3 regions of the Agrobacterium sp. NPDC090283 genome follow, and region 1 is predicted to be linked to each of the others. Evidence: predicted binding sites of a transcription regulator. Region 1 holds the regulator's gene; each other region holds the start of a gene.

Region 1 (3,255 bases):
ATGTCAACAAAAGTCCGCGTTTCCCGGGCTTCTCAAGCACTAGTAGGAGGCGGACGGCGAGGCCCAAGGTGTTGCCTTTCAGACTCAACTCGCCAGCAAGTTGGGGAAAACCGGAAAATCGATTCCAGATGATTCCCGCGACTCTTGCCACGGAGTCAGGCTGGCACTAGGTTAATCGCTAATTACTAGACTGCATTGCGGCGGAACTAGTCACCAAAAATCCGGCGGAAACCACGCTCGCGGCACGCCCGCGAGACGGAGAGGGATTCTGCCGACATTATACGCGACGAGCGGAGAAGCGGCATGAACTGGACAGACGAGCGGGTCGAAAAACTCAAGAAATTGTGGTCCGAGGGGCTTAGCGCCAGCCAGATAGCGGCGCAGCTGGGCGGCGTCAGCCGCAATGCCGTGATCGGCAAGGTCCATCGCCTTAACCTGCCTGGCCGCGTGAAGGCCGGCGGCCCGGTCACTTCGGCGCGTTCCGCGCCCAAGCGCGCTGCCGCCCCCGCCCCACGCGCGACGAATTTCGCAAACCGCGTCAGCGCAGCCCCCGCGCGGGCCTTGAACCGCTCCAACGCGGCAACGGCGCTGCACGAGGAGATCGATATCGAGACCGCCGAAGTTCTCGAATACGTTCCTTCCAAGAACGTCGTTACGCCAATTTCCCGTCGCCTGACGCTGACGGAACTGACGGAACGCACCTGCAAGTGGCCGGTTGGCGACCCCTTGAAAGACGATTTCCATTTCTGCGGTTGTGAAGCACTGGAATCTTCGCCCTATTGCAAGTTCCATGCAAAGCTCGCCTACCAGCCGGTAAGCGAGCGTCGCAAGGCTTGAGTGTTGCGGCACGCATTCGACACTCAAAAACTACGGGCCTTCGGGCCCGTTTTTTTATGGCGAAATTCAAGGCGGCTCCGCCTTGCAGCACGCATTGTTTAAGAGGCGCTCCAATCCTTGTTCTTGCGCAATCTGCGGACGCAAACCGCGACGCGTCCCTTACTGCAAATGCTCTGAATTCGTCGGCGGCGTGCCGCATCCTTCCTCCTGAGAGGCTTCACTGCGCAATCCGGATTTCAGCGGACGTCCATCACCCTCAAGAATGACAGGGGTGCCGCATTTGCGGAAGGCTCAAAATCGAAAGGCCCGACACCATTCCGGTCCCGGGCCTTCTGATTTTTGGGGAATTATCCTAAGTGAAACCATCGGTTTCGGTTTTGCTCAGGCTTCCATCGAATATCCGGCGCCGCGCACGGTGCGGATGACATCCTGCATATGCGAAAAATTGAGCGCCTTGCGCAGACGCCCGACATGCACGTCGACGGTACGCTCATCCACATAGATATCGTGGCCCCAGACGCCGTCCAGCAATTGCGAGCGGGAGAATACCCGGCCCGGAGAGGTCATCAGGAATTCCAGCAGCCGGAACTCCGTCGGACCGAGGCGCACTTCGCGGCTTTTGCGGTGAACGCGATGGGTCTCGCGATCCAGTTCGATATCACCGCATTTCAGCACCGAAGACAGAACCTCGGGACGAGCCCGGCGCAGCATGGCCTTGACGCGGGCCATGAGTTCCGGCGTCGAGAACGGCTTGACGACATAATCGTCGGCACCGGTGGCAAGGCCACGAACCCGTTCGCTTTCCTCGCCGCGCGCCGTCAGCATGATGATGGGCAGGCGTTCGGTTTCCGGCCGCATTCTAAGCCGCCGGCACAGTTCGATGCCGGAAACGCCGGGCAACATCCAGTCCAGGATGAGAAGATCCGGAATACGCTCCTGCAGCCTGATTTCCGCCTCGTCGCCACGGGGTATCGTGTCGACGTCATATCCCTCAGCCTCGAGATTGTAACGAAGCAGGACGCTCAGCGCTTCCTCGTCTTCCACAACTGCAATCTTGGGCACCATATGCTAACTCCGCAAGCCGCTGCTTGTCTGTTACTCGGTCACCGAACCGAGCGTGTTGGAACTGTCGTCCTTCGGACGCTCGCCCTCCGGCTGGCTGCCGGTGGTCATGTAATAGATCGTCTCGGCGATATTGGTGGCGTGGTCGCCGATACGCTCGATGTTCTTGGCGCAGAAAAGAAGATGCGTGCAGGTGGTGATGTTGCGCGGATCTTCCATCATGTAGGTCAGAAGCTCGCGGAAGAGCGACGTATACATGGCGTCGATTTCTTCGTCGCGCTCGCGGATGGCATTGGCCTTCTCGGCGGAACGTGTGGAATAGACGTCAAGGACTTCCTTGAGCTGCACCAGTGCCAGCTCCGACAGATGCTCGATGCCGCGGGCGAGCTTGCGCGGCACGCCGGTTCCGGCAACCGCGATGACGCGCTTGGCGGTGTTCTTACCGAGATCACCGACGCGCTCGAGGTCGCCGGCGATACGCAGGGTGCCGATGATCTCGCGAAGATCGGCCGCCATCGGCTGGCGTCTGGCGATGGTGACGATGGCCTTGTCGCCGATCTCCCGCTCGGAATGGTCGAGGATCGTATCGTCGGAAATGACCTTCTGCGCAAGCGCGGCATCGGAATTGACGAGCGCACGCACGGCGTCGGCGCACATCTGTTCCGCAAGACCGCCCATTTCCGCGATGCGGCGCGTCAGAAACTTCAATTCATCGTCATAGACGGAAACGATATGCGAATGGGTTGTTGTCTGTGTCATGGTCTAGTCCTCCGGCTCGGCCCGCATGCGCGTGCCCGGAAGCGGGCACGGCAGAGGCACCAGTCTTGTTCGGTTTCGATAAAGCGCCGGCCGGGATCAGCCGAAGCGGCCCATGATGTAGTCCTGCGTGCGCTGGTCGTCGGGATTGGTGAACATCTTGTCGGTTTCGTTTTCCTCGACAAGATGGCCAAGATGGAACATGGCCGTGCGCTGGGAAACACGGGCCGCCTGCTGCATGGAGTGCGTGACGATGACGATCGTATAATTGGTGCGCAGCTCGTGGATCAGCTCCTCGACCTTTGCGGTCGCAATCGGGTCCAGCGCCGAGCAGGGCTCGTCCATCAGGATCACTTCCGGGCTGACGGCAACCGCGCGGGCAATGCACAGACGCTGCTGCTGACCACCGGAAAGGCCGGTGCCGGATTCGTGCAGACGATCCTTCACCTCGTTCCAGAGACCCGCCTTCTGCAGGCTCTGCTCGACGATCTGATCCATATCCGCCTTGTTGCGGGCGAGACCGTGGATGCGCGGGCCGTAGGAAATATTCTCGTAGATCGACTTCGGAAAGGGGTTCGGCTTCTGGAACACCATGCCGAC
Region 2 (3,255 bases), on a different contig from region 1:
CAACCGCTCGCCATCATGGCGTCGCTGCCGCTGTCGCTTGTCGGCGTCCTTCTGGGCCTCATGGTGGCCGGCAGCACGATCAACATGTTCTCGCTGATCGGCTTCATCATGCTGATGGGCCTCGTGACCAAAAACGGCATCCTGCTGGTCGATTTCGCCAATCGCGAGCGACGGCGGGGGCTTTCGCTGAACGAGGCGCTGGAAAATGCCGGCGTCATCCGCTTCCGTCCGATCATCATGACGACGCTTGCGATGATCTTCGGCATGATCCCGCTCGGTCTGGCCGTTGGAGGAGGCGGCGCGCAGCGTGCGCCGATGGCCCATGCGGTGGTTGGCGGCCTCATCAGTTCCACGCTGCTGACCCTGATCGTGGTGCCGACCATCCTCTCCTATATGGACAGCATCAGCAGGCGTTTCGCCCGCCTGTTGCCGAAAGCGCCGGATGAAACCGGGCATTCTAACCATCAGGCGCAACCTTCCCGAAAGCAGCCGGCCTGAAAGGGCCGGCTGGACATCAATCCAGCCAGACAACGGGAAGGCGTCACCAAATTCCTCTCATTCAGGATGACGCGCCTGTCGTCACCGTAGCAGAAGAATGGCAGCCGGGCCTGCCAGAAGCACCATGAGCGCGATGATGGGATGGAGATAACGCAACAGGCAGCGGGGAACGGGACGAGGTAAATTCATGCAACGGCTCCTGACGACAATCATCAGGCAAGGTTGGGCATGGCCTGTTGCGACAGCATTACAGTTCTGGCCGCAAAAATGCCGGCCACATGCGGTTACGGTTTTTCACCGCTCTGGCGCTTCTTTTTGCCCTTCGGGCGAAAATCGACAAGAAGCGACTTCAGTTCGATATCGCGAACGCGCCGTGCCGCCTCATCCGGGCGCACCCATTCCACCAGGCGTTCACCGCGTTCCTTGAAACTGGTTTCCGCCGCCGTCACCTCTATCTGGAATACATCGACCATGCAGGGAACGACATCGCCATTGTCGAGCATCTTGAGATAGGTATAGCGGCCGACCGCATCCTTTTTCACCCGCCCGCGCACGCCCGCCTCCTCCCACGCTTCGATCGCCGCCGCCTCGTGCGGCTTCTTGCGTTTCATCGGCCAGCCGCGCGGAATGATCCAGCGTGCGCTGGTGCGGGAGGTGACGAGGAGGATTTCGACATCCTCGCCATTGCCGGCATAACGGAAACAGAGCGCGGCATATTGCTGCCGGAAAGCGCCGGTGAAGAGCTTTTCGGGAACCGCAGCGAGCTGCTGGAGCAATATCAGTGCACGAGCCGGGCGGGTTTTCCGGCTTTTCTTGGTGGGTTTCATATCCGTTGATAGTGCTGATTTTCCGGGTTGCATCAATGCCCTGCGTGCATTTATGACAGTTTTATGACAATCACCCCCAACAACTAATAAAGCGCCATTGAGGGCCAATTCGCATGATGAGTATTTTTCGCAAGCTGATGCCGCGCGAGGACCGTTTCTTCGACATGTTCAGCAAACATTCCGAAACCGTCATCAAAGCGGCCGAGGCCCTTGATCAACTTTTGAGCGGCGTCGACGTCGAGAAGAACTGCGACCTCATCGTCGCGCTGGAACATCAGGCCGACGACATCACCCGCGAGGTGCTGCTCGCGGTCCGGCGCAGCTTCATCACCCCCTTCGACCGCGGCGACATCAAGGATCTCATCCAGTCGATGGATGACGCCATCGACATGATGCACAAGACCGTCAAGACCATCCGCCTTTTCGAGCAGACGGAATTCGATCCGCTGATGAAGGAAATGGGTCATGAGATCGTGCGTGCTGCCGGCCTGATTGCGGAAGCCATTCCGCTTCTCAACAAGGTCGGCACAAATGCGCATCGCCTGTCATCCATTGCCGAAGAGGTAACCCGCGTCGAAGGCCGCTCGGATGAACTTCACGACCTCGGCCTCAAGGACCTCTTCCGCCGCCATGGTGCAAGCGGCAATGCCATGGCCTATATGATCGGCAGCGAGATCTATGGCGAACTCGAAAAGGTCGTCGACCGCTTCGAGGACGTGGCCAACGAGATCAGCGGCATCGTGATCGAGAACGTCTGATGGATGTCGCGCTTGCCCTGCCGCTGCTGGTCGGCCTTATCGCCATCGCGCTGTTCTTCGATTTTCTGAACGGTTTGCACGACGCCGCAAATTCCATCGCCACCATCGTTTCCACCCGTGTGCTGCGCCCGCAATATGCGGTCGCCTGGGCGGCCTTCTTCAACTTCATCGCCTTCCTGTTCTTTGGCCTGCATGTGGCCGAAACGCTCGGCACCGGCATCATCGATCCGGCGATCGTGTCGCCGCAGGTGATCTTCGCGGCGCTGATCGGCGCCATCGTCTGGAACATCGTCACCTGGATTTTTGGCATTCCCTCCAGCTCGTCGCACGCGCTGATCGGCGGGCTCGTCGGTGCGGGATTTGCGAAGGTGGGTTTCAATTCCATCGTCTGGTCGGGTCTGCTGAAGACCGTGGGCGCCATCTTCATGTCGCCGGCCATCGGCTTTTTCCTTGCCCTGCTTCTGGTGCTCACCGTCTCCTGGCTGTTCGTGCGGCAGACGCCCTTTGCGGTCGACCGCACCTTCCGCGTCATGCAGTTCATCTCCGCCTCGCTTTATTCGCTGGGACACGGCGGCAACGACGCGCAGAAGACCATGGGCATCATTGCCGTGCTGCTCTTCAGCCAGGGGCATCTCGGCGAGAGCTTCTACGTGCCCTTCTGGGTGGTGATTTCCTGCCAGTCGGCCATGGCGCTCGGCACGCTGTTCGGCGGCTGGCGCATCGTGCATACGATGGGGTCTAAGATCACCCGGCTGAACCCGATGCAGGGTTTCTGCGCCGAAACCGGCGGTGCGCTGACGCTGTTCGGTGCGACATGGCTCGGCATTCCGGTCTCCACCACCCACACGATCACCGGCGCCATCGTCGGCGTCGGCGCGGCCCGTCGCGTCTCGGCGGTGCGCTGGGGCCTTGCCGGCAATATCGTCATCGCCTGGATCGTAACCATGCCGGCGGCTGCACTGATCTCGGCTGCGGTTTACGGGCTGACGTCGCTGTTCGGCTGACAGCGCCATCCCTGCCCCGATTTGCCGCTCCTCCCGGAACAAAAGCCACCTCGCGGCTGTTGTTCCGGGAGACCAATGCGGAATCGCGGACATGGCACGGCAGGTTTTCTGGAAAGGTTATCTGAAGCTGTCGCTGGTGACAGCCTCCGTCTCGCTGACACCCGCGAC
Region 3 (3,255 bases), on a different contig from region 1:
CGGCCTGACGGAGCTTCGCCCCGGCCAGGTGGTGCTGGTGCGTTACGGCGATGGCGACAAGGGCCTGATGGCGGCGGAAATCCACCCCGACAACCCGGTTTCCGTCGGGATGTCGCATTGATGCCCGCTCTGCCCCATATGGTGAAAAGCGCCATTATGGCGCTTCTTTTTTTCACGCTCGCCGGAGCCGTCCAGGCCCAGCAACAGCAGACATTCACCTCCGAACCGCTGCAGATTGAAACCGCCGGGGGAAAGAGCCACGATTTCACTGCCGAACTGGCGCTGAACAACGCCCAGCGTGAACAGGGCCTGATGTTCCGCAAGAGCATGCCGCTTGAAAACGGCATGTTGTTCGACTTCGGTGAGCCGCGTGACGTCGCCATGTGGATGCGGAACACGCTCATCCCGCTCGACATGCTGTTCATTGCCCGTGACGGCCGCATTACCCATATTCACGAAAACGCGGTTCCGCATTCGGAAGCGATCATCAGCTCCCGCGGGCCGGTAAAATTTGTGCTTGAACTGAATGGCGGCACTGCGAAACGCTATGGCATCAAGCCGGGCGATATGGTCCGCAGCGCACAAATCGGCAACCGGAAATGACATTGCCGCGTTATTGCGTCTGAAGGAGCCGGACGAGGTTTCGCCCGGCTGGCGCAATGTTCAGTAAACCGGCTCGATATGGCTCAGAATCCGGCAATTGGAAATGGAAGCGGCAAGATTGATGGCGATGTCGATCGCCTCGACCGAATCGGCCGTGCCTTCCAGATAGATCACATCATTTTCGACAGTCGCCGAAATACGCGACTTCTCGAGACCCGATTCGAAGGCCAGTGCAGAGGTAATCGCCTGGCATACGCCGGCCATGCGGTCTCCGAAGAAGCTTTCCTGAATGCCTGACAAATTGAACATATGCGTTCTCCTTCTTATGGACATAACAACGCCCTGAGGGCGGTTTTGTTCATCTCCGGTTCATCTATTTGTTCATCTTCCATTCATCTTGGAAAATTGGAACCCCCCGACCGATCACATTTTAGGTGATCGGGAACCATTTCGTGAGGCGGGCATTTCGCGCATGGGAGTAAAAACCGCCATGAAGGCGTGTGAAACAGGGAGGAGAATGACATGCTGATTAACAGAACGGAGCCGTGTCACCATGCCTCGTGGATGAAGCCGGTAGCGATCCACCTGCCGCTTTGTGTTGCCGTGGAAATTTACAGCCCGCTGGTGGCGCTCGACATGCTGATGTACCGCTGGCCCGAGGAACATGGGCCGGAATATGAGGAGGCGCGCAGGAACTGCCTCGATGCCATCGCCGGCAGGTGCGACATCGAGAAAGCACGGGAATCGTTTCTCATTGCAAGCAGTCATGCCCATATCCTGAACGTCCACTAAAATTCACTGACCGTCATGACGATTGGGCCCTTCTCCACGGAGGGCTTTTCTTTGCGGGGCGCTGCCGCGACGCCCTGATGCACGGCGCGGCCCTCCTCGCCTGTTGATCATGACATGTAACTGTCACGCAAACGTTATAATCGGCAGGGATGAATTCCATGGAATCGATTGGCGGGAGAACCGCCGAAAGCTTGGGAGTGGAACTGGCCAGCATGGAAACTGTCTTTGCCCTTTGCGCAATTCTGCTCCTCGGCTTCAATCTTCTCGGGGTCATTCTGGCCGGCTGGCGACTGACGAGGCGGGATGCGGAAAACGATCTTGTCCGGCAAAAACCGCCTGTCTCGCTTGTGGTACCGCTGCGCGGGGTGGAAAACTTCACGCCGCTGACGCTGTCACGCGCCTTTGAGCTCAACTGGCCGGATTACGAGTTGCTGTTTTGCGTCGCCGATGAATTCGATCCCGTGATCGAGGAAGTGCGCAAAGCCCAGTTGGCCTTCCCCACGGTTTCCACGCAATTGCTCATCGGTGACGACCGCATCAGCGCCAATCCGAAACTGAACAATTGCGTCAAGGGCTGGCGCGCCGCCCGGCATGAGTGGGTGATTCTGGCCGATTCGAACGTGCTGATGCCGAAATCCTATATAGCCACCATGATGTCGGCGTGGCGGCCCGATAGCGGGCTGGTCTGCTCGCCGCCGCTCGGCTCCCGGCCGGCGGGTTTCTGGGCGCATGTCGAATGCGCCTTCCTCAACGGCTCTCAGGGCCGCTGGCAATATGCGGCTGAGGCAATCGGCATGGGTTTCGCGCAGGGCAAATCGATGTTGTGGAACAAGCCGTTCCTGGAGGACAATGGCGGCATTCGCGCGCTTGCCGCCGAAATTGCCGAGGACGCCGCCTCGACGAAGCTGGTCCGCAGCGCCGGCCGCAAGGTGCATCTGGTCTCCGCCCCGTTCGAGCAACCGCTTGGCCAGCGCCATGCCGGCGAAATCTGGTCGCGCCAGACCCGCTGGGCGCGGTTGAGACGCGTGACCTTCCCGCAATATTTCGCACCGGAAATCCTGACCGGCGCGCTTCCCCCACTTCTTTTCGCGCTCGCCGCCGCTGCCATGATGGATGTGAACCTCATCGCAACGGCCTTTGCCGTGCTCGCCCTCATGTATGTGCCGGAACTGGCGCTTGCCGCCCTCAATCGCTGGCCGGTATCGCTCCATACGCTGCCGGCGATGATCGCCCGGGACATGATCATGCCCGTCGTCTGGGCGCGCAGCTGGATCGGCAGCGCGGTGGCATGGCGCGGCAACGTCATGACCATCGGCACGGCCGAAAGCACGCTGGCTGGCCCGTCAACGGAATAACAGGCATATTTTTAAGGGGGTTACGCCGGAAAGCTGATATTTTGCTTTAAAATGGTCGGAGTGGAGAGATTCGAACTCCCGACCCTCTGGTCCCAAACCAGATGCGCTACCAGACTGCGCTACACTCCGCCGAGGCGATGGCTGGGGAATACACGGTTCACCCGAAGTCCGCAACAGGGAAATTCATCTTTGTTCAGCGACGGCCCTGATCGGCGAAACGTGACCGCGAAGCGGCGGGGCGCGATCGGACAGCAAAGGGATAATCGTCTTGACTCTCACCTGAAGTCAGTCCATTTCAAATTCAACGTTCCTGACACGATTTGGTTATTCTATTCAGGTACGTGATGAATAATTCGGGGCGTTTCGCCCCGCTGTCCAACCGGAGCAGTTTCGACATGTCTGCGAAGATTTACCGCCCTGCAAAAACCGCCATGCAATCCGGCAAGGCGAAGACCAATGTCTGGGTTCTGGAATTCGACGCCGAGGTTCCGCGCAAGATCGATCC

Evidence for each region. Region 1 encodes PhoB, which activates phosphate uptake and scavenging genes when phosphate is short. Its sites were predicted from a motif close to TGTCATNNANCTGTCAT; they were not measured.
Region 2: ACIQUH_RS13065 (DUF47 domain-containing protein) is a predicted target of PhoB. The motif match lies at 1,378-1,394, and genes of this name have one in related genera.
Region 3: ACIQUH_RS16000 (ceramide glucosyltransferase) is a predicted target of PhoB. The motif match lies at 1,506-1,522, and genes of this name have one in related genera.

The regions. Positions count from the first base shown of each region.
Region 1 is NZ_JBIVYG010000034.1:8,082-11,336, forward strand. It holds gene ACIQUH_RS27195 (GcrA family cell cycle regulator) at 304-837, shown strand; gene phoB (phosphate regulon transcriptional regulator PhoB) at 1,219-1,902, opposite strand; gene phoU (phosphate signaling complex protein PhoU) at 1,933-2,658, opposite strand; gene pstB (phosphate ABC transporter ATP-binding protein PstB) at 2,755-3,255, opposite strand, start outside.
Region 2 is NZ_JBIVYG010000007.1:215,889-219,143, forward strand. It holds gene ACIQUH_RS13055 (efflux RND transporter permease subunit) at 1-498, shown strand, start outside; gene ACIQUH_RS13060 (NUDIX hydrolase) at 783-1,325, opposite strand; gene ACIQUH_RS13065 (DUF47 domain-containing protein) at 1,439-2,083, shown strand; gene ACIQUH_RS13070 (inorganic phosphate transporter) at 2,083-3,087, shown strand; gene ACIQUH_RS13075 (Ku protein) at 3,179-3,255, shown strand, end outside.
Region 3 is NZ_JBIVYG010000010.1:94,794-98,048, forward strand. It holds gene ACIQUH_RS15980 (cold-shock protein) at 1-121, shown strand, start outside; gene ACIQUH_RS15985 (DUF192 domain-containing protein) at 121-603, shown strand; gene ACIQUH_RS15990 (BON domain-containing protein) at 664-912, opposite strand; gene ACIQUH_RS15995 (DUF982 domain-containing protein) at 1,126-1,395, shown strand; gene ACIQUH_RS16000 (ceramide glucosyltransferase) at 1,608-2,750, shown strand; tRNA gene ACIQUH_RS16005 (tRNA-Pro) at 2,803-2,879, opposite strand; gene ACIQUH_RS16010 (ETC complex I subunit) at 3,146-3,255, shown strand, end outside.